Regions from separate parts of the Chromobacterium fluminis genome, predicted to be linked through region 2. Evidence: predicted binding sites of a transcription regulator. Region 2 holds the regulator's gene; the other holds the start of a gene.
The links. The regulator NrdR, encoded in region 2, represses ribonucleotide reductase genes. The targets are predictions, from matches to a motif close to AAANACNATATATNGTNTTT.
Positions count from the first base shown of each region.

Region 1: a site for NrdR is predicted at 3,196-3,215, ahead of HA052_RS09125 (ribonucleoside-diphosphate reductase subunit alpha). Genes of this name have one in related genera too.

Region 1 is NZ_JAAOMA010000010.1:44,034-54,322, reverse strand. Features, by position in the region: gene HA052_RS09140 (outer membrane protein assembly factor BamD) at 52-843, opposite strand; gene rluD (23S rRNA pseudouridine(1911/1915/1917) synthase RluD) at 842-1,945, shown strand; gene pgeF (peptidoglycan editing factor PgeF) at 1,935-2,690, shown strand; gene HA052_RS09125 (ribonucleoside-diphosphate reductase subunit alpha) at 3,322-6,177, shown strand; gene HA052_RS09120 (DUF6841 family protein) at 6,426-6,806, shown strand; gene HA052_RS09115 (hypothetical protein) at 6,992-7,378, shown strand; gene HA052_RS09110 (hypothetical protein) at 7,392-7,616, shown strand; gene HA052_RS09105 (ribonucleotide-diphosphate reductase subunit beta) at 7,636-8,715, shown strand; gene HA052_RS09100 (nSTAND3 domain-containing NTPase) at 9,014-10,289, shown strand, end outside.
Region 2 is NZ_JAAOMA010000012.1:121,631-131,919, forward strand. Features, by position in the region: gene HA052_RS10660 (carboxypeptidase M32) at 1-424, opposite strand, end outside; gene HA052_RS10665 (nuclear transport factor 2 family protein) at 573-962, shown strand; gene HA052_RS10670 (hypothetical protein) at 1,015-1,662, opposite strand; gene ribD (bifunctional diaminohydroxyphosphoribosylaminopyrimidine deaminase/5-amino-6-(5-phosphoribosylamino)uracil reductase RibD) at 1,839-2,936, opposite strand; gene HA052_RS10680 (GNAT family N-acetyltransferase) at 2,940-3,479, opposite strand; gene nrdR (transcriptional regulator NrdR) at 3,538-3,996, opposite strand; gene glyA (serine hydroxymethyltransferase) at 4,124-5,371, opposite strand; gene HA052_RS10695 (DUF3224 domain-containing protein) at 5,484-5,879, opposite strand; gene HA052_RS10700 (pirin family protein) at 6,030-6,731, opposite strand; gene HA052_RS10705 (LysR family transcriptional regulator) at 6,924-7,862, shown strand; gene HA052_RS10710 (hypothetical protein) at 7,925-9,004, opposite strand; partial or broken gene HA052_RS10715 (fimbrial protein) at 10,142-10,289, shown strand, end outside.

The DNA.
Region 1 (10,289 bases), on a different contig from region 2:
CAAACAAAAAGCCCCCGGAATCCGGGGGCTTTCGAACCATTCAAGGCCAGCTTACTTCCACAGCTTCCACCACGGCATGTCCTCAATGGACCAGCCTGCTTTCAGGTATTCGCTATTGGGGTAGTTCAGCGCCAGCACGCGCTTGGCGTCGTCGCGCAGTTGCGGCATGGACAGCTTGTCGTAAGCCGCCATCATGATGCCCAGCGCCTCTTCCGGGTACTTGGTGTTGGCGTAGCTTTTCACCACGCCCTGAGCGCGGTTGGCCGCGGCCAGGTAAGCGCCGCGCTTCATGTAATAGCGAGCCACGTGCATCTCGTTGCCGCCCAGCGCGTCCAGCAGCCGCTCCATCTTCTTGGAGGCGTCTTCCTTGTAAATACTGTTGGGGAAGCGCGTCACCAGTTCGCGGAAGGCGGTGAAGGCCTCGCGCGCGGCGCGCGGATCGCGCTCGCTCATGTCCTGGCCGGCCCATTTGGCCAGCAAGCCGGAATCATCGTTGTAAAACACCAAGCCTTTCAGATAATAGAGGTAGTCCAGGTTTGGATGGGTGGGATGAAGCTTGATGAAACGGTCGGCGGAGGCGATGGCCTGCTCCGGCTCATTATCCTTGTAATGGGTATAAGCCAGGTCCATCTGCGCCTGCTGGGCGTAGCGCCCGTAAGGAAAACGCGCTTCCAGCGTTTCGTAGAGCTTGACAGCGCGGGTATAATTGCCGCTGTTCAACTCATCATGCGCTTCCGAATACAGCTTTTCCACGGTCCAGCCGCGAGTCTCATCGTAGGTTTCCGTGGTTGCACAACCGGCAAGCCCCATCACCAACATTGCAGCGACAACGTATCTTTTCATGACTGATCCTTACTTTGACCCGGACGATTATAGCGACATCTCGGAAAACGAGATATCCGCTACACAACAACTTGATGTTCCGCTGTCGCTGGGCGGCGAACGGCTGGACGCCGCGCTGGCGAAATTGATGCCGGAATACTCGCGCAGCCGGCTGACGCAATGGATCAAGGACGGCCACGTGCTGCTGGACGGCAAGACCGCCGCGCCCAAGACCAAGGTGCTGGGCGGCGAGAAGCTGGACGTCACCCTGATGCGCAGCAACGAGGAGATGGCCTTCCAGCCGGAAGCCATGGACCTGCCCATCATTTTTGAAGACGACCACATTCTGGTGATCAACAAGCCGGCCGGTCTGGTGGTACACCCCGCCTCCGGCAACTGGAGCGGCACCCTGCTCAACGGCCTGCTGCACCACTGCCCTGCGCTGGCCCACGTGCCGCGCGCCGGCATTGTGCACCGGCTGGACAAGGACACTAGCGGCCTGATGGTGGTGGCCAAGACGCTGCCGGCCCAGACCGAGCTGGTGCGCCAATTGCAGGCGCGCACCGTCAAGCGCATCTATCGCGCCATCGCCGACGGCAACGTGCCGTTTGACGGCACCATCGAAACCCAGATGGGCCGCGACCCGCACAACCGCCTGAAAATGGCGGTGCTGAAATTTGGCGGCAAACAGGCCATCACCCATGTGCGGGTGCTGGAGCGCTTCGCCAGCCACTCCTACATCGAGTGCAAGCTGGAAACCGGCCGCACCCACCAGATCCGCGTGCATATGCGCGAAGCCAACCACCCGCTGGCCGGCGACCCGATCTACGGCAACCTGCGCCACAAGATGGACGAAGACATCGCCGCCGTGGTCAAGGCGCTGGGCCGCCAGGCGCTGCACGCCTACTCGCTGACCCTGGTGCACCCGGCCAGCGGCGAGGAGCGCAACTGGAAAGCGCCGCTGCCGGAAGACCTGCGCCACCTGCTGAACGTGCTGCGCGGAGACGGCGACACCGCCGACGCCGCGCCGCTGCCGCAGTTGCTGGACGAGACGGAAGAGGAAGAGTGGGACGATGAGGACGACGAAGACGACGGCGATGTGGAGGTGATCTATGCCCGCTGAGCTGTCCGCCGAGCCAGCGCCGGACTGGCTGGAAGCCGACTGGCCGGCGCCGCCCAATGTGCGCACCCTGATCACCACCCGTAACGGCGGCGTCAGCGTCGCGCCCTATCACAGCCTGAACCTGGGCCAGCACGTGGGCGATGACCCGGCCGCCGTGGCCGCCAACCGCGCGCTGCTGCGCCAGGAACTGCCGGCGGAGCCCGCCTGGTTGAACCAGGTGCACGGCGTGACGGTGCTGAACGCGGCCGAGGTGGGCGCCCAGCCGCCGGACGCCGACGCCAGCTTCAGCCGCCAGCCCGGCGCGGTGTGCGCCATCATGACAGCGGACTGCCTGCCGCTCTTGCTGTGCAATAGCGAAGGCACCGTAGTGGCCGCCGCCCACGCCGGCTGGCGCGGGCTGTGCGAGGGCGTGATAGAAGCCGCCGTGGCCGCCTGCAACGAGCGTCCGGCGCGGCTGATGGCCTGGTTGGGCCCCGCCATCGGCCCGGACGCCTTTGAAGTGGGCGCGGAAGTACGCGTCGCCTTCATGGAACGCGACCCGGCCGCCGCGGCCGCCTTCAGCGATATCGGCGACGGCAAATACCTGGCCGACATCTACGCGCTGGCGCGCCAGCGCCTGAACGCCGCCGGCGTGGAACAGATCTACGGCGGCGAGGAATGCACGGTGATAGACCGCGCCCGCTTCTTCTCCTACCGCCGCGACGGCCAGACCGGACGCATGGCCAGCCTGATCTGGCTGGAGTAAGAACCTGTTTACGATCTGCTGCGCGTCGGCGATACGGCGTTGAAACCGAGCTCAAAATGCTCATGTACCACCTGTACATTCCGCTTTTTCGCTCGTTTTCGCCTTGTCTCGCCTTAGCTCGCGAGATCGTAAACACGTTCCAAGACGCCCGCCCCAAAGCCCCGCCGAGCGCGGGGCTTTTCATTGATTGCGCAGTCAGACAGGCCAAAAACCCAACACACCAATTACGCACCAATTGCCCCCAAAACCGCGCCGCCCGCGCCATGATGCAAATCCACAACATCTAGTGGCCTGCGCCGCCCACCCCGCTGCGGCTTGTTTCAACAAGCTTTCTTGGCTACAGAGTGAAATGTGTCAGCCGGCCAAAAAAAATCTCATGCCCCGCAAAGCCAGCAACCACGGGCTTTCGCCCCCCGCCCCCGCCAAAACAGCCATTAAATCTTCCGCTGTCAAGACTTGTACTGCCCCATACTCAACACTAGAATTTGGGTGTTCCGCGAGCTACAAACAATACATATTGTGTTTACCCACAGCTCGCGCACAGCTTTTCAACAGATTTGTCCACAGCCGGCCTGCCCTTCGGGAAACGCAGTAACGGAAGGACGCAACCACCCACCTTATCGAGGGCTACATGCAATTGACCACCTTTGAAGGGCAGACCGCCGCAGAACTCGGCCGCGCAGCCGCGCCCAAGGCCGATTTCAGCCAGTACAAAACCATCCGTCGCAACGGTGCGGTGGTGCCGTTCGAGCCCGTCAAGATCTCCATCGCCATGACCAAGGCCTTCCTGGCCGTCATGGGCCATCAAGGCGCCACCTCCGCCAGCCTGCGCGAAAAAGTCGCCCAGCTGAGCGAACAAGTGGCCAGCGCCCTGATGCGCCGCAAGCCGGAAGGCGGAGCCATCCACATTGAAGACATCCAGGACCAGGTGGAACTGTCTCTGATGCGCTTTGGCGAGCATGATGTAGCCCGCGCCTACGTGCTGTACCGCGAACAACGCTCCCAAGAACGCGCCGCCCGCGGCGAAGCCCTGACCCAGGTGCAAATCAACGTGGTGCGCAAGGACGGCCGCAAGCTGCCGCTGGACGTGGCCCGCCTACGCGCCACCATCGAATCCGCCAGCCAAAACCTGGCCGGCATCGATATCGACGCCATCCTCAGCGAAACCCTGAAGAACATCTACGACGGCGTCAGCGAAGACGAAGTCAACAAATCCGCCATCCTGGCCGCCCGCTCCATGATTGAGCTGGACCCGGCTTACGATTACGTGACCGCCCGCCTGCTGCTGAACAATATCCGCCTGGAAATCCTGGGCGAAGCCGTCAGCCAGGAAGAAATGGCCAAGCAGTACGCGCTGTACTTCCCCACCTTCATCAAGCACGGCATCGAAGCCGAACTGCTGGATGAAAAACTGGGCGAATACGACCTGAAAAAAATGGGCGCCGCGCTGGACGCCAACCGCGACCTGAAGTTTGGCTACCTGGGCCTGCAAACCCTGTTTGACCGCTACTTCCTGCACGTGGACGGCAACCGCATTGAAATGCCGCAAGCCTTCTACATGCGCGTGGCCATGGGCCTGGCGCTGAACGAAGTGAACCGCGAAGAGCGCGCCATCGAGTTCTACAACGTACTCTCCAGCTTCGACTTCATGTCGTCCACCCCCACCCTGTTCAACTCCGGCACCCGTCGCAGCCAGCTGTCCAGCTGCTACCTGACCACCATTGCCGACGACCTGGACGGCATCTACGAAGGCATCAAGGAAAACGCCCTGCTGTCCAAGTTTGCCGGCGGCCTGGGCAATGACTGGACCTCCGTGCGCGCCATGGGCTCCCACATCAAGGGCACCAATGGCAAATCCCAAGGCGTGGTGCCCTTCCTGAAAGTGGTCAACGACACCGCCGTGGCGGTGAACCAGGGCGGCAAGCGCAAAGGCGCCGTTTGCGCCTACCTGGAAACCTGGCACGCGGACATCGAAGAATTCCTGGAGCTGCGCAAGAACACCGGCGACGACCGCCGCCGCACCCACGACATGAACACCGCCAACTGGATTCCGGACCTGTTCATGAAGCGCGTGATGGAAGGTGCGGACTGGGCTCTGCTGTCCCCGTCCGAAGCCCCGGACCTGCACGACCTGTACGGCGCGGCCTTCGAGAAGCGCTACAAAGAATACGAAGCCATGGGCGAGCGCGGCGAGCTCAAGGTGTACAAGCGCATCCCGGCGCTGTCCCTGTGGCGCAAAATGCTGACCATGCTGTTTGAAACCGGCCACCCGTGGATGACCTTCAAGGACCCGTGCAACATCCGCAGCCCGCAGCAACACATGGGCGTGGTGCACAGCTCCAACCTTTGCACCGAGATCACCCTCAACACCAATGAGGACGAAATCGCGGTCTGCAACCTGGGTTCCGTCAACCTGTCCGCCCACCTGAAGGCGGACGGCAGCCTGGACGCCGAAAAACTGCAGCGCACCATCCGCATCGCCCTGCGCATGCTGGACAACGTCGTCGACATCAACTTCTACCCGGTGAAGAAGGCGCGCAACTCCAACCTGAAACACCGTCCGGTGGGCATGGGCATCATGGGCTTCCAGGACTGCCTGCACCAGAAGCGCGTGGCCTACGGCTCCGACGCCGCGGTGGAGTTTGCCGACGAATCCATGGAAATGGTGGCCTACTACGCTTACTGGGCCTCCACCGAACTGGCGGAAGAACGCGGCCGCTACCCGTCCTACAAGGGCAGCCTGTGGGACCGCGGCATCCTGCCGCACGACAGCATCAACCTGCTGGCGGCCGAACGCGGCGGCTTCCTGGAAGTGGACCGCAGCGAACGCATGGACTGGAACGCTCTGCGTGAACGCGTGAAAACCCACGGCATGCGCAACAGCAACTGCCTGGCCATCGCGCCCACCGCCACCATCGCCAACATCATTGGCGTGTCGGCGAGCATTGAGCCGACCTACCAGAACCTGTTCGTCAAATCCAACCTGTCCGGCGAATTCACCGTCACCAACGAATACCTGGTGCGCGATCTGAAAGCCGCCGGCCTGTGGGACGAAGTGATGGTGGCCGACCTCAAATACTTTGACGGCAGCCTGGGCCAGATCGACCGCGTGCCGGCCGAACTGAAAGCCCTCTACGCCACCGCCTTTGAACTGGACCCGCGCTGGCTGGTGGAAGCGGCCTCCCGCCGCCAGAAATGGATCGACCAGGCTCAGTCCCTGAACCTGTACATGGCGGGCGCCTCCGGCAAGAAACTGGACGAGCTGTACAAGCACGCCTGGTTGCGCGGCCTGAAAACCACCTACTACCTGCGCACCCTGGCCGCCACCAGCGCCGAGAAATCCACCGGTCGCGGCGGCGAACTGAACGCGGTGTCCAACAGCCACAGCCAACCGGCCGCGGCTCCGGAAGCCGTGGTGGACAACACCCCGGCCACCGACGCCAAGTTCTGCAGCATCGACAACCCGGATTGCGAGAGCTGCCAGTAAGGCGGAAGCAGCCATCCTGGCTTGAACGGCCGGCCCCTCGGGGCTGGTCTAGCCTGGCCCCCGCCAGGCTCCATGCCACAGCCCGTTGCACACAGCCGGCTGTGACATGGCCCCGCAATCCGGCCGCCCCTCCCATTGGCCAGCCGCCTGCCCGTTCAGACGGCTGGCCAATGGGGAACGTAGCAATAAACCGCGCCAGACCGTAACGGCAGCGGACACAGCACACACGCAAAACCAGGGGAAACCGGATGAATATAGAAGAATTTTTCAACAGCTACGCCGTGGGCTACAGCCAGCTGGATGTGCCCCAAGTGAGCGCGCACTTCACCGTGCCCTTCACCGCCATCCACCAGGGAGACCTGAGCAGCTGGGACGATATGGCATCGCTGCGCGACACCACCACCGCCTTGCTGGCGTGGTACCGCAGCCAGGGCTTCATCAGCGCCAGCCACCAGCTGGACAGCGTGCTGAATTTTGGCGACGACGCCGCCAGCGCCCGCGTGCGCTGGATTGTGCAACGCCAGGACCAGCCGGCCTGGGAATACTGCACCGGCTACCACCTGAAACGGGTGGACGGCCAGTGGAAGATTTACGGCCTGGTCCAGTATCAGGACGCGCCGCAGCAGTAAGTAGTGCCCAGCCTCAAGCCGCTTGCCCCCAGGCGGCTTCGGGATGGAAACGCCGCCGGCCCGCCATGCGGGCAGACGGAAACAGCTCAAGACCAAGCAAGCAAGCGCGGCGGGTTTTGGGCGGGTTCCAGGAAGACGAGGCCCACGGCCCCGCCGCCACCAGCCAGGCTTCAGCAGGAGGTCAGATGCAAGCGTTTGAAAATATCCGGATCAACGGGTTTTGCGAACAAAGAACCCACAACCCCGACAAGCAGTTTGTGCTGTTCAATATGTACCTGACGCTGAACCAGGCCCCGCCCTGCGAATGGAAGGACCTGTTCAACGAAGCCCGCCGCCTGCCGCGCCAAAAGGTGTGGCGCAAAGCCTGGGTGGAAGCGGACGCGCTGGTGGTGTACTGCCAGCCGGAAGAACTGCAGCAGCAAATAGAGCTGCTCAAGCAAGACATAGAACAAGCCAACCGGCAATACCGCCAGCTGCTGAAGCTGCGGCAGCCGCGCGGCAGCCAGGTGGAGCAGGAGGAAAGCAGCGAACGCCAGCTGATCCACCGCCTCAGCCAACAGCTGCGCTTCTGAAAGGACGCCGCTCATGAGCGCCACCGCATTCTGTATCGCCCGCCATGGAGAACATGGCAAAGACGCAGGCTACCGCAAACTGGGCAGCCTGCACGTGGACCTGGACCCGGTGCCGGCACTTGTCGCCGCGCCGCGCCAGATACAAATACTGCGCAAAAGCAGCCTGCCGCTCAGCCCCAGCCTGGCTGGCGACAAGCAGCCGCTGCCGCCCCAAATCACCGCGCCGGACGCGGAATAAATCCAAACAGGAGCCCTTAATGCTGAACTTTGACGACACCATCGAAACCAAACCGGCCGCCCCCTCCGCGGGCGCCAACGCCGCCGGCCGCGTCAACGTGGTGGACAAAAAAGTGATCAACGGCACCACCGACGTCAACCAGCTCGTGCCCTTCAAACACAAATGGGCATGGGAAAAATACCTGGCCCAATGCGCCAACCACTGGATGCCGCAAGAAGTGAACATGCAGCGTGACATCGAACAGTGGAAAACCGGCCAGCTGACCGAAGACGAAATGCGCATCGTCAAGCGCAACCTCGGCTTCTTCGTGACCGCGGACTCCCTGGCCGCCAACAACATCGTGCTGGGCACCTACCGCCAGATCACCAGCCCGGAATGCCGCCAGTTCCTGCTGCGCCAGGCCTTTGACGAAGCCATCCACACCCACGCCTACCAATACATCGTGGAAAGCCTGGGCCTGGACGAAGGCGAAGTCTTCAACGCCTACAACGAAATCAAATCCATCCGCGACAAAGATGAATTCCTGATCCCCTTCATCGACGTACTGTGCGACCCGGCCTTCAAGACCGGCACGCTGGAAAACGACCAGAAGCTGCTCAAATCCCTGATCGTGTTTGCCTGCATCATGGAAGGCCTGTTCTTCTACGTGGGCTTTGTGCAAATCCTGGCGCTGGGCCGCCAGAACAAGATGACCGGCGCCGCGGAACAGTACCAATACATCCTGCGCGACGAGTCCATGCACTGCAACTTTGGCATCGACCTGATCAACACCATCAAGCTGGAACAGCCGGAAATCTGGACCGAAAGCTTCAAGGCCGAGATCACCGAACTGTTCAAGCACGCGGTGGAACTGGAATACGCTTACGCCGAAGACACCATGCCGCGCGGCGTGCTGGGCCTGAACGCCAGCATGTTCAAGGAATACCTGCGCTTCATCGCCAACCGCCGCATGCAGCAGATTGGCCTGGACCAGCTCTACCCCGGCGTGAACAACCCCTTCCCGTGGATGAGCGAGATGATTGACTTGAAGAAGGAGAAGAACTTCTTTGAGACGCGGGTTACGGAATATCAGACTGGCGGGGCTTTGAGCTGGGATTGATTTGTGTCAGAAATCGGAAAGATTGAAATTTTGTAGTCAAAGTTTGCAATTTCCGACAGCCAAAGCATGAAACTGTGCTTGGCATATAGAAAAGGCCCTGTCATTACAGGGCCTTTTCCGTGGAGGGACCGACGGTATCACAAAGTTGCTCGGTCATAGCAGTGCTAAGATGACAACTGTCTGACACTCTGATTCTTAAGGCTGAAATAGCACATCATGAAGTGCAAGCCGTGAGACAAGAGTACTACCCCGGTTCATCATGACTTTTACAAACAACTAATCTTGGCAGCTTACTTAAATGTCGACTCCAGAAGCTCAGGCATATCACGTTGATTTCGCACTACACACACTAGGCTGGAAGGCCTTTCAAGACTTGTGTGCGCAGATCATGGAGGAGGAGTTAAAGACCACAGTCTCGGTGTATCGAGAAGCCCAAGATGGCGGTCAAGATGCAGTGTTTCTAGCGAAGAGCCCTGATGAACTAACTGTGGTGGGTTCGGTGCAATGCAAGTTTTCAAGCAAGCCTGAACAGCGCCTGCGGCCATCTGATATCACCAGTGAACTTGACAATGTAGAACAGCTAGTTCGTAAGAACATGGCAACCATCTATTACTTTATTACAAGCATGGGGGTGGATGCCGATGTTGCTCGAGATATCCGTGAAAAACTATCAGCACAGGGAGTAACCGAGCCCCATGTTGTTGGCAAGGAGTGGTTACTCGGCAAAATCAAAGGGAGCCCCCGCTTGCGAGCGCTGGTGCCTCGAGTCTATGGTCTTGGAGACCTATCAACAATTCTTGATGAACGATGTGCCGTGCAAACTCTTGCTTTGCTCGGGGATCACCGCAAGGCGCTCAACGTGTATGTACCAACGGCGCCACATCGAGCGGCTGTTGACATCCTGGCGAAACACAAGCTGGTGCTCCTTCTTGGCGCCCCAGCAACAGGAAAGTCTACCCTAGCCGCAATCCTTGCCATGATGGCTGTCGACCAGAACGAAGTGCAGGTATTTAAGTGTGATGGACCAATAGAACTTAAACAGCACTGGAATCCTAATGATAACAAGCGCCTATTCTGGGTTGATGACGCATTCGGTGCCAATCAACTGCGGCCTGAATATGTAAACGCATGGATTGAGTTCATGCCGAAGCTCAAGACGGCACTTGACCATGGTTGCCACTTAATCCTCACATCACGTACGCACATTTGGATGGATGCTAAGCCTCGACTTGGTTCCAGAAATCACCCGCTTTTAGAGTCAGAATCCGCAGTTGTCAGCGTTGGCAATCTAACGCAATCTGAGCGTGAGCAAATTCTCTACAACCATTTAAAGGCAGGAACCCAACCATCTAGATGGAAGACGAGGATAAAAGAACACCTGCATGATCTTTCTAAACAATTCGGCCTGCTCCCAGAGCTTGCGCGACGACTTGGAGATAAGGATTACACTGGGCACATCCGAAGACTTCCTGATGACCTGATGCGTTTCATCGCCCATCCTCAGGAATTCTTGGTTCAGACATTCCTGGAGCTTTCGATAGAGCAACAAGCAGCGCTGACATTGGTGTTTCTCA
Region 2 (10,289 bases):
CCTCCTCGCGCGACAGTTTGACCACCTCGCGCAGGTTTTCCAGAAAGCCCTTCCAGTCATTGGCCGGGCGCTGGCTGCGCCAGGCGTGCTCGCAGCGCGCGCCGGCCAGGGTCTTGGCCTCCACCAGCTCCGCCGGCAGCAGATTGGCCTGCGCCCATTCGCGGCGCATCTCACGCAGATTGGCGCGTTGCAGCTCGTCCAGGTTTTCCTGTTCCGCCGCGTCCAGCTGCTCCTTCAGCTGCGGCGCGGTGATGATGCCGTGAGTCAGCACCCCCAGCTCCGCCAGCGCGGCGGCACGGGCGTCGTTGCCCTTGCTCGGCATCATCGCCGCCTGGTCCCAGCCGGCGATGGCGCCGAGGTGGCTAAAGCGGTGCAGGCGGGCGAAAGTGTGGGTTAAAGCCTGGTAGGCGGATGTGTGTGTCATCTTGTCTCCTCATCTAGTCGTAAAAGCATGATGCCATCAGACTATTTGATCTGACAACTTCCGCCCCAAAACCCGCCAAAGCCGCGTATTGACAAGGATTTTGATTTTGTACATTATCAAAACCCCATGACTAGCATGAGGTAAAATCATGCCATCCATCGCCGCCCAACTCTTTCTCGCCTACCAGGACCGCGACTGGGAACGCGCGCGCCGCCTACTGCGCGACGACGCCGTGATGCTGTGGCACTGCAGCGGCGAGTGCTTTCGCGGCGCGGACGCCATCGTCCACGTCAACCGCGTTTATCCGGAGGGCTGGAGCATACGCCTGCTGCAGGACAATCTGCTAGCCGACGGCCGCTGGCACGTGGTGGCTCAGGTAGACCACGGCACGGCGCGCTACTTCGCCAATTCCCTGTTCACGCTGGAACACGGGCTGATCAGCCAGATCGAGGAATACTGGGCCAGCGCCGAAGCGCCGCCGGCCTGGCGCGCGGGCTTGCCGGGCCGGGCCAGGCTGGAAGCCGCGCAGCCGGCTTGAGGCTACGGCGGTGGAAGCATCTGGAATGGAATAGCAAACCGGTCAGTCCGCCTCAAGCCGCCGGCTGGCCGGCGTTGCGCGCCTGGGCTTGCGGGAATTGATGCCAGTAATAGAAGTACTCGCGCACCAGCAGCAGAAAGGTGTTTTTCAGCTCCGCCTCGCGCAGATGCAGCAGCACCGCGTCCACCATCATGCGGAAGCTGTCGCCCTGAATGGGCTGGCCGTCCAATAGATAGAGCAGGGATTTGAGCAGGCGCTCGCGCAGATGGATGTCCGGCTCGGACATGCCGTCCTCGAACAGCTTGCCCAAGTAAAGACCCAGCGACGGCGGAAAGCGGGAAAAGCCGTCGCTCTCCATCCGCATCAGCAAGCCTTCCCAGTCCGTCTCCAGCCACACCCGCACATTACGCACCGAAAAGCCGCTGCGCGCGGTGATTTCCACCACTTTCTTGGTATCGCCCAGCCAGAAGTAATAGAACTCGCGGGTACAGGTCAGCGCCAGCACCTGTTCATCCGGCGCACAGGCCTGCAACAAACGCTCGCAAGGGACGCGAAAGCCTTCCGCGCTGCGCTCGACGCCATCCAGCCAGGGCAACATCTGCTCCAAAATGCGACGCCTCTCGTCGATCACCTGGGCCGGCGCGCCCTGACGCGCCAGCAATCGCATATAAGCCTCCAGCGCCGCCTTCAAATCGCTCATGCCCTTTCCCCAGCCCTCCCGTAAGCCGTTTCGGTCTTACCCTTCCCCTCGCCGCTCGCGCTCTTCGGCACAGCCGGCGGACTGTTCTTATTTTCGGACAGAAATGTTGCAGACTCCAGACGGGATTCGCGGCGACGTCGGCGTTCTTCCAAACGCGGCGGACTGGAAACAGCTTTTCAGGTCGGCGTCAGGCTCAAACGCAAATCCGCCCCCACCATCCGCGCGTCGCGGATGTTCAGCTTCTGCTTGTCGGCCAGGTCTTCCAACGGCGGCCAGGCGAACAGGCCGCGCGCGGCGTCGCCGGCCAGCGACGGCGCCAGATAAAGCACGATCTCGTCCACCAGCCCGGCGCGCAGCAGCGCGCCGTTGAGGCCGGCGCCCGCTTCCACCATCAGCATATTGACGCCGCGCTGAGCCAGGGACGCCAGCAAGGCCGGCAGATTGGCATGGCCGTCGGCCTGCCGCGGCAAGGTCAGTATCTCCGCGCCGGCGCGATAAGGCCCCAGGCGCTCTTCCTCATGGTCGCAGGTGGCCAGCAAAGTGCTTCCGTCCTGGTAGATGCGCTGCGTCGGCTCGGTTCGCAGATCGCTGTCCAGCACCACGCGCAGCGGCTGGCGCTCGCAGGGGACTTCTCGCACCGTCAGTTGCGGATTGTCGGCCAGCACGGTGCCGCTGCCGGTGAGCACCGCGCAATGTTCGGCGCGCAAACGGTGCACATCGCGTCGCGCCTCCGGGCCGGTGATCCACTGGCTGCGGCCGTTGAGCAAGGCGGTCTTGCCGTCCAGGGTGGCGGCGGCCTTGAGCATGACCCACGGGCGGCCGCGCTCAACTCTGGACAGGAAGCCGCGATGCACTTGCCGCGCCTCCGCCTCCATCAGCCCGGCGTCGGCGTCTACGCCGGCGGCCCGCAATATGGCCAACCCGCGGCCGGACACTTCGTGGTAGGGGTCTACCATCGCCGCCGCCACCCGGGCCACGCCCTCGTCGATCAAACGCCGCGCGCAAGGCGGGGTGCGACCGTGGTGGCTGCATGGTTCCAGCGTGACGTAGGCGGTGGCGCCGCGCGGGGACAGGCCGCGCGACAGGCAGTCCTTGATCGCCTGGATTTCCGCGTGATCGCCACCCACTTGCAGGGTGGCTCCCTCTCCGATCACCGCGCCGTCGCGCACCAACACGCAGCCCACACCCGGATTGGGCGCGGCGCGGCGGGTAGCCGCGGCGGCCAGCCGCAGCGCTTGCTGCATGTAACGATGGTCATCGGCGGAGTCGTTCATGTTTCATTGCTTCCATTCATGAGCCAACAAGCTGTACTGCCTGGCGTCGCAGTAGCGGCCTTGCAGCAGCAGGTATTCACGCAGCACGCCTTCGTAGCGGAAGCCCAGCCGCTCCGCCACCGCGCAGCTGCGGTGATTGTCCGCCGCCGCGTCTATCGCCACCCGGTGCAGGCCCAGCGGGCCGAAAGCTTCGGTCAGCAGTTGCGTCAGCGCCGCCTGCATCACGCCCTGCCCCACCTGGCGGCGGTCCAGCCAATAGCCGACGAAGGCATGGCGGTTCAAGGCGTCGATGGCGTGCAGATCGCAAACGCCGGCCAGCGCGCCATCTCGCAACACCAGCCAAGTATAGGCGGTGCCGGCCTGGCGGCTGGCGGCGGCGGACTGCAGGAAGGCGCGGGAGTCGGACTCGGAGCGGGTCAGCGGCTCCCACGGCATCCACGGCCGCAGCGCATCGCGGTTGGCGTTGATCAAGGCGAACAGCGCCGGCGCGTCGGACAGCTCCGGCGCGCTCAGCGAAACATGGGTAGGCAGGGGTTCAGGCATGCAGGCACCCGCGATGACGGAAGAATGGAGCAGTCTACTCCAGCCTCCCGCCGGGCGGTCAATGCGAAGACTTCTGGATTTCCTTGATCGCGTCGGAAAACTCGGACACGTCCTGAAAGCTGCGGTAGACCGAGGCGAAACGCACATAGGCCACCTTGTCCAGACGCGCCAGTTCGTTCATCACCATTTCGCCGATCTCGCGGCTGGACACTTCGCGCTCGCCCAGTTGCAGCAGCTTGTGACAGATGCGGTCTATCGCTTCGTCCACCAGCGCGGTGGGCACCGGGCGCTTGTGCAGCGCGCGCAGGAAGCTGGTGCGCACTTTCTCGATGTCGAATTCCGAACGATGGCCGGCGGTTTTCACCACCTGCGGCATGCGCACGTCGGCGGTTTCAAAAGTCGTGAAACGCTTCTCGCACACCGGGCAGCGCCGCCGCCGCCGGATGCTGCTGCCGTCCTCACTGACGCGGGAGTCGATTACCTGAGTATCGGCATTGCCGCAGAACGCGCATTTCATGACTTAATCCTAAGGGTTCCAATGTAGGGATGTTATCAGCAATGCGCAGTCAAGTTAATGCCGCTATCGCCCGCCCATGAAAAAGACGCCCCTGAGGGCGTCTTTCAGCGACCAAGACCAGCTTGGCTTATTTGGCGTACACCGGGAAACGGTGACACAGCGCGGTGGCTTGCTCCGCTACGCGGGCGATCAGCGCGTCGTCGTTCGGGTTGTCCAGCACGTCCGCCACCAAGTTGGCCACCTGGATGGCTTCGGCTTCCTTGAAGCCACGGGTGGTGATGGCCGGGGAGCCGATGCGGATGCCTGAGGTCACGAACGGGGTTTCCGGATCATTCGGAATCGCGTTCTTGTTCACGGTGATGTGAGCGCGGCCCAGCAGCGCGTCGGCGGCCTTGCCGGTCAGGCCCTTGGCGCGCAGGTCCACCAGGAACACATGGCTCTCGGTGCGGCCGGACACGATGCGCACGCCGCGCTCGCCCAGGGTCTTGGCCATGATGGCGGCGTTCTTCAGCACTTGTTCCTGATACACCTTGAACTCGGGCAGCAGCGCTTCCTTGAAGGCCACGGCCTTGGCGGCGATCACGTGCTCCAGCGGGCCGCCTTGCAGGGTCGGGAACACATTGCTGTTGATGCTCTTCTCGAACTCGGCCTTGGCCAGGATGATGCCGCCGCGCGGACCGCGCAGGGTCTTGTGGGTGGTCGAGGTCACGAAGTCGGCGAACGGCACCGGGTTCGGGTAAACGCCGGCGGCGATCAGACCGGCGTAATGCGCCATGTCCACCATGAAGTAAGCGCCGCACTTCTTGGCGATCTGACCCATGCGCTCGAAGTCGAAGCGCAGCGCGTAAGCGGAAGCGCCGCCGATGATCAGCTTGGGCTTGGTTTCCATCGCTACGCGTTCCATGTCGTCGTAGTCGATTTCTTCCTTGTCGTTCAGGCCGTAAGCAACGATGTTGAACATCTTGCCGGACAGGTTGGCCGGGGAGCCGTGGGTCAGGTGGCCGCCATGGCCCAGGTTCATGCCCATCACGGTGTCGCCTGGCTTCAGGATGGAGAAGTACACCGCCTGGTTGGCCTGGCTGCCGGAGTGCGGCTGTACGTTGGCGTATTCCGCGCCGAACAGCTGCTTGACGCGGTCGATGGCGAGCTGTTCCACCACGTCCACATGTTCGCAACCGCCGTAGAAGCGCTTGCCCGGGTAGCCTTCGGCGTACTTATTGGTCAGTTGGGAGCCCTGGGCTTCCATCACCGCGGGGCTGGTGTAGTTTTCCGAGGCGATCAACTCGATGTGATCTTCCTGGCGTTGACACTCGGCCGCAATGGCGGCGGCGAGTTCGGGGTCGAATTTGGCAATCGTCTGGTCAGCAGCGAACATCTTTGACTCATCCATCAAAGGGTTAACGATGCGGGCATTCTACACGAAATGCCGGAGCGAAATCCTTAACGTGAAGCAATTGTCGCGGGGGAAAATCCGCCCCGCCGCGCATTCAAGGCAGGGTGTAATCGAAGTCGTAAAAATGCTCGCCGGCGGTGATCGTGATGCGCAGGCAGCCGCTGATGCCGCTCAGTTCACCGGTTCCGGAATCCGGCGTCACCATGATGGCTTGCTCGGCAGTTCCGCGCGTCGTCGTGGCGCTGTGCTGCAGCACAAAGCCACCCTTGCGGCCATGCAGGCTGCCCTGCACCCACTCCATGGCGACATAGCCGGCCGAACCCGGCTCCGCGCTGCGAAAGCTCAGCATCTCGCCCTGGCTGACCGCGTCCAGGTCGCCATGGAAACGCTTGTCCAGCGACAGGCGGCCAAGACCGCTGGAGGCGGCGGTCTCGCTCAATGGCTCCGGGGCGAGCTTGACGTCGAAACGGCCGCTGGCGATGGGTTTCATTATGTCTCCTCAAGGTTGGCGCCGCCTCGGCGCGGCAAGCCATCGTCATGATAGCGCATGGCGCTCGCCGATAAACCTCGTTCTACTCATAGGCGCGCGCCCTCCCGAACAAGAGCCTTATAAGAAAAGGGGGCAATAGCCCCCTTTCCGTCACTCCCGGCTATCCACCAAAATCAGCTCGGCGTCTTCGCTGGCGACGATGCGCAACAGCGCCTCGTCCTTAATCGCCGCGCCGTCGCGGGCTTGCAGCCCCACGCCGTTGACTTCCGCCCGGCCGCGGGCCAGCACCAGGTAGCCGCGGCGCTCCGCGCCCAGCGGATAGTCCGCGCTTTCGCCGGCTTTGAGGGTGGCGCCCAGCACGCGGGCGTCGGCGCGGATGGGCAAGGCCTGATCGTCGCCGTCCATGCCGCTGGCCAGCGCGATGAAGGCGCCGGAGCGGTCCGCCTTGGGAAAGGGCTTGCTACCCCAGGACGGGTCCCCGCCGCGTCGCTCCGGCATGATCCAGATCTGGAAGATGCGGGTGTCGACGGCTTCCAGATTGTATTCGGAATGCACGATGCCGCGGCCGGCGCTCATCACTTGCACGTCGCCGGCCTCGGTGCGGCCCTGGTTGCCCAGATTGTCGCGGTGGCTGATCGCGCCTTCGCGGACATAGGTGACGATTTCCATGTCCGCGTGCGGATGCGGCGGGAAGCCGGTGCCCGGCGCGATGACGTCGTCGTTCCATACCCGCAGCGCGCCCCAGTGCATGCGCGCCGGGTCGTGGTATTCGGCAAAGGAGAAATGGTGCTTGGCGTCCAGCCTGCCATGATGGGCGCCGCCCAAGGCGGCGAAGGGACGATGCTCGATCATATGGTCCTCCAATATTGTGGCGAGGCGCCGCCTGCGCGGCGACGCGTCCGATGCAGCCACTATACGCAGCGGGCCAGGGGCTGATAAGCCGAGGGATCGAATAGCATTCTTTCCATTTTTGATGCAATCAATGCGCCATACTGATTTTTGAACGCTAAAATTGGAATCAATCTATCCAACTCCTGCCTATTTATGAAACGACTGCCCGACCTGGAAGCCTGGGCGATTTTCGCCAAGGTGGCGGAATGCGGCTCCTTCGCGCGCGCCGCCGCGGAGCTAACGCTGTCCCAAGCCACGGTGTCCAAGGCCATCACGCGCCTGGAAGCCCGGATGAAGACCATGCTGTTGCACCGCAGCTCGCGGCGGCTGTCCTTGACCGAGGCCGGCCACGCCGCGCTGGAGCGGGCCAGCCGCATCCTGGCGGAGGGCGAGGCGGTGGAGGCGGACATCGCTGAACACTCCACCAGCTTGCGCGGGCCGGTGCGGGTGACCGCGCCAATGTCCTTTGGCTTGTCCCATCTGGCGCCTCTGCTGCCGGAGTTCATGGCGCGGCATCCGGAAGTGGAGCTGGATTTCCATTTCAGCGACGAACAGGTGGATCTGGTGGCCAAACGGCTGGACCTGGCGCTGCGCATCGCCTCGCTGGCCGATTCCAGCCTGCTGGCCCGCCGCCTGTGCGCGGTGCGCATCCTTCTCGTGGGCTCGCCGGCGTATTTCGCACGCCACGGCCGGCCTCGCCATCCCCGCGAGCTGGCCGAACACCGCGCGCTGTTGTACAGCAACGCGCCTGGCGGCCAGTTCTGGCGCTTCCGCCACACGGATGAAGGCGAGTTCGCGCTGGAAATGCCCTCGCCGCTGCGGGTCAACAACGCCGAGGCGTTGACGCCGGCTCTGCGCGCCGGCCTGGGCCTGGCGCTGCAGCCGGAATTCCTGGCCTGGCGAGACTTGCAGGCCGGCGAACTGGAAACCGTGATGATGGATTGGCAGGTGGACCCGATCGCACTCTATATCCTGACGCCGCCGGGCCGCAGCCGGCCGGCGCGGGTACAGGCCTTGATCGACTATCTGGCGGCGCGGCTGGCCGTCGCGCCGTGGGCGTGGGCGCGGCCGCAGCCGGAGGCGGAACGCTGAAGCCCCATGACAAAGCCCCGCTCAGGGCGGGGCTGGACCATTGAACAATGGCGGGACGAGGCTTACAAATCGTCGGCGGTGAAGAACAGGGGCACGCCATCCTTGCTGTCTGGATGCAGTTCCGGCAGCACATGCACCTCGCGCACATGGCATTCCGCCATCAATTCGCGGAAGCTTTCCTCGATCAACTGCACATTGTCCAATGCTGCCAGCGGCCAGACGAAGGCTTCCCAATTGCGCTCGTCGCCTTCTGCGGACAGAGTGATGTGCAACTCGCCGTTGTCGTGAGCGGACAGGATGGCCACCGGCTCCTTGTTCAGTTCCCGCAGCCTGCGGATCTGGCTGCTGGCGAACACCTGCATCGCCACCTCGAAGCGAGCGTAGTTGCCGGCCACCATGGCCTGCATCGCCGGCATCGGCGGGCGGGCGATGGGGAACAGCGTCACGCCCTCGGCTTTCAATTGCTCCCCCAGGAATTTCATCAGCGGCATGCCCCAAGCGCCCACCGCGCCGCCCAGGCGCAGCGGCGGCTCAGCGCCTTCCGGCTGGATCGCGACGCCCAGCAGGTAGCGCAGGAACACGCCCTCTTCCTTCACCGTGATCGGCGCCGGCTGTTGCGGCAACAGCGCGCGCGCATGGGCAGGATCGCGGGACAGCTTATAGAGTTGGGCGGAATCCAAGCCCACCACGCTGTCCGGATGCAATAACGCGCCGCCCAGGGCGACGTCGGCGTCGGCGGCGAACACGCCGTGTTCGCGCAGCAACTGGTTCAGGCCGGCCGCGTCGGCAATCTCGCCGGGCAGCGTGGTCTGGCTCTTGCTGCCTGCCACCAACACCAGCGGCATGGCGAAGACGATGGCGCGGCCGCCGCCGGCGTTTTCCACCGCGTCGCGCAGCGCGTCCCACACCAATTGATAGCATTGCTGAGACGGTACCATGGCCAGCGCCACCGAAATGGACAGCAGTTCGCCGCGCGCCAGCATCTCGGCCATCGCATCGCGCACCGCGGAGAACCACATTTCCCGATCGGACTCGGTCTTGGCGTTCAGCGCCGACTGGGCGTTGTGAATCAGCATATTGGTCAGCGCCACTTGCGGGTGGTACTGGCGAGGATCGGGAAGGGTGTGGCGTACGGCGTCCATGAAGGGGAATCCTGCGGCAATCGGAAAACCGCTATTTTGGCACAGCTGCGACGGCCATGGTGCGCCGCGACAGCGGCGGCCTCGGCCGCGATGTACCAGATGCGCGACAGAAAATTATAATTTCACACATTTGCGAAAAACAACATGTTGACACTCGATACCGCAATCTGGATAATTCGTTCTCGTTGAGATGCAGCAATTGCTTCTTGATAGTTTCTCCTCTATTTCTCCTTTGTAGACTTGGCGCGGACCTAACGGTACCGCGCATTTTTTTTTGCCTTTCCCCCGCACCTCTCCATGCTAAGCAAACGCTAAGCTTCTGTTAAATCAATAAAATTATTAAAATCCATGTAGACAGGGAACTGGCCTGCCGGCGCCGATCAACCTCTCCATTTTCTGCTTCTCCCCCATCTCTCCCCTACCCCGGCCCATCTATGCCCCATCCCAAAGAATGCCATTTAGATTTAAATAAACCAATCTTATGATTAATAGCATTAGAACAGATTTCGTTTGTGAAAATTTAGGAAAACAAATAGGATGGAACTGTTGGATTCGAAAACAAATGAACAAGACTAAGATGCCGCCGGCAACAGGGAGGCTGGGGACAGTCCAGGCCGCGCCAGTGGAAAGCGGCGGCGGGCGAATGAGGAGCAGATGGTTGCAGCGCCCCAAAAAACAATGGGCCGCACGACAAAAACCACACGGCCCGAATCCTATCCGGAAACCGGTTAAGGAAATATGACAAATATCAATGGCGGTCTATCTGCCGCGCCGGGCCTTATCCCCAACTCTTCCTCGCACTTCTCTCGCCAAGTAGGCCCGCTTGTCTTCCCCCGCCATGTCATCCACGGACCAGCCTTGCCATGATGGCCTTAGAACCTGTTTACGATCTGCTGCGCGTCGTGAAACGTGGCTCGGTGAGTGCCGCTTCGAAATGCTCATGTACCACTTGTACATTCCGCTTTCTCAGCCGTTTTCGCCTTGTCTCGCCTTAGCTCGCAAGATCGTAAACAGGCTCTTAGATGCTGCGGCTTGACCCATTGCTCATGAGGGAGTGGGGGCAGACCATGAACGGTGTCCAAAGAAAAAGGAAAGTGAGACCATCACCACTATTAACCCTATATTTATTGAGGTTATATGGATACTTTTCTATTTTCAGACAAGCAAGCGACCTTGTGGCGCACCGCGACACAGTGGCTTAGCCTCGCCCTGCTACCCAGCGCAGTCTTGGCTTACTCCTGCTCACCGGCCAGCGGCGGCGCCCAAGCTATCAACGTCAACTTTA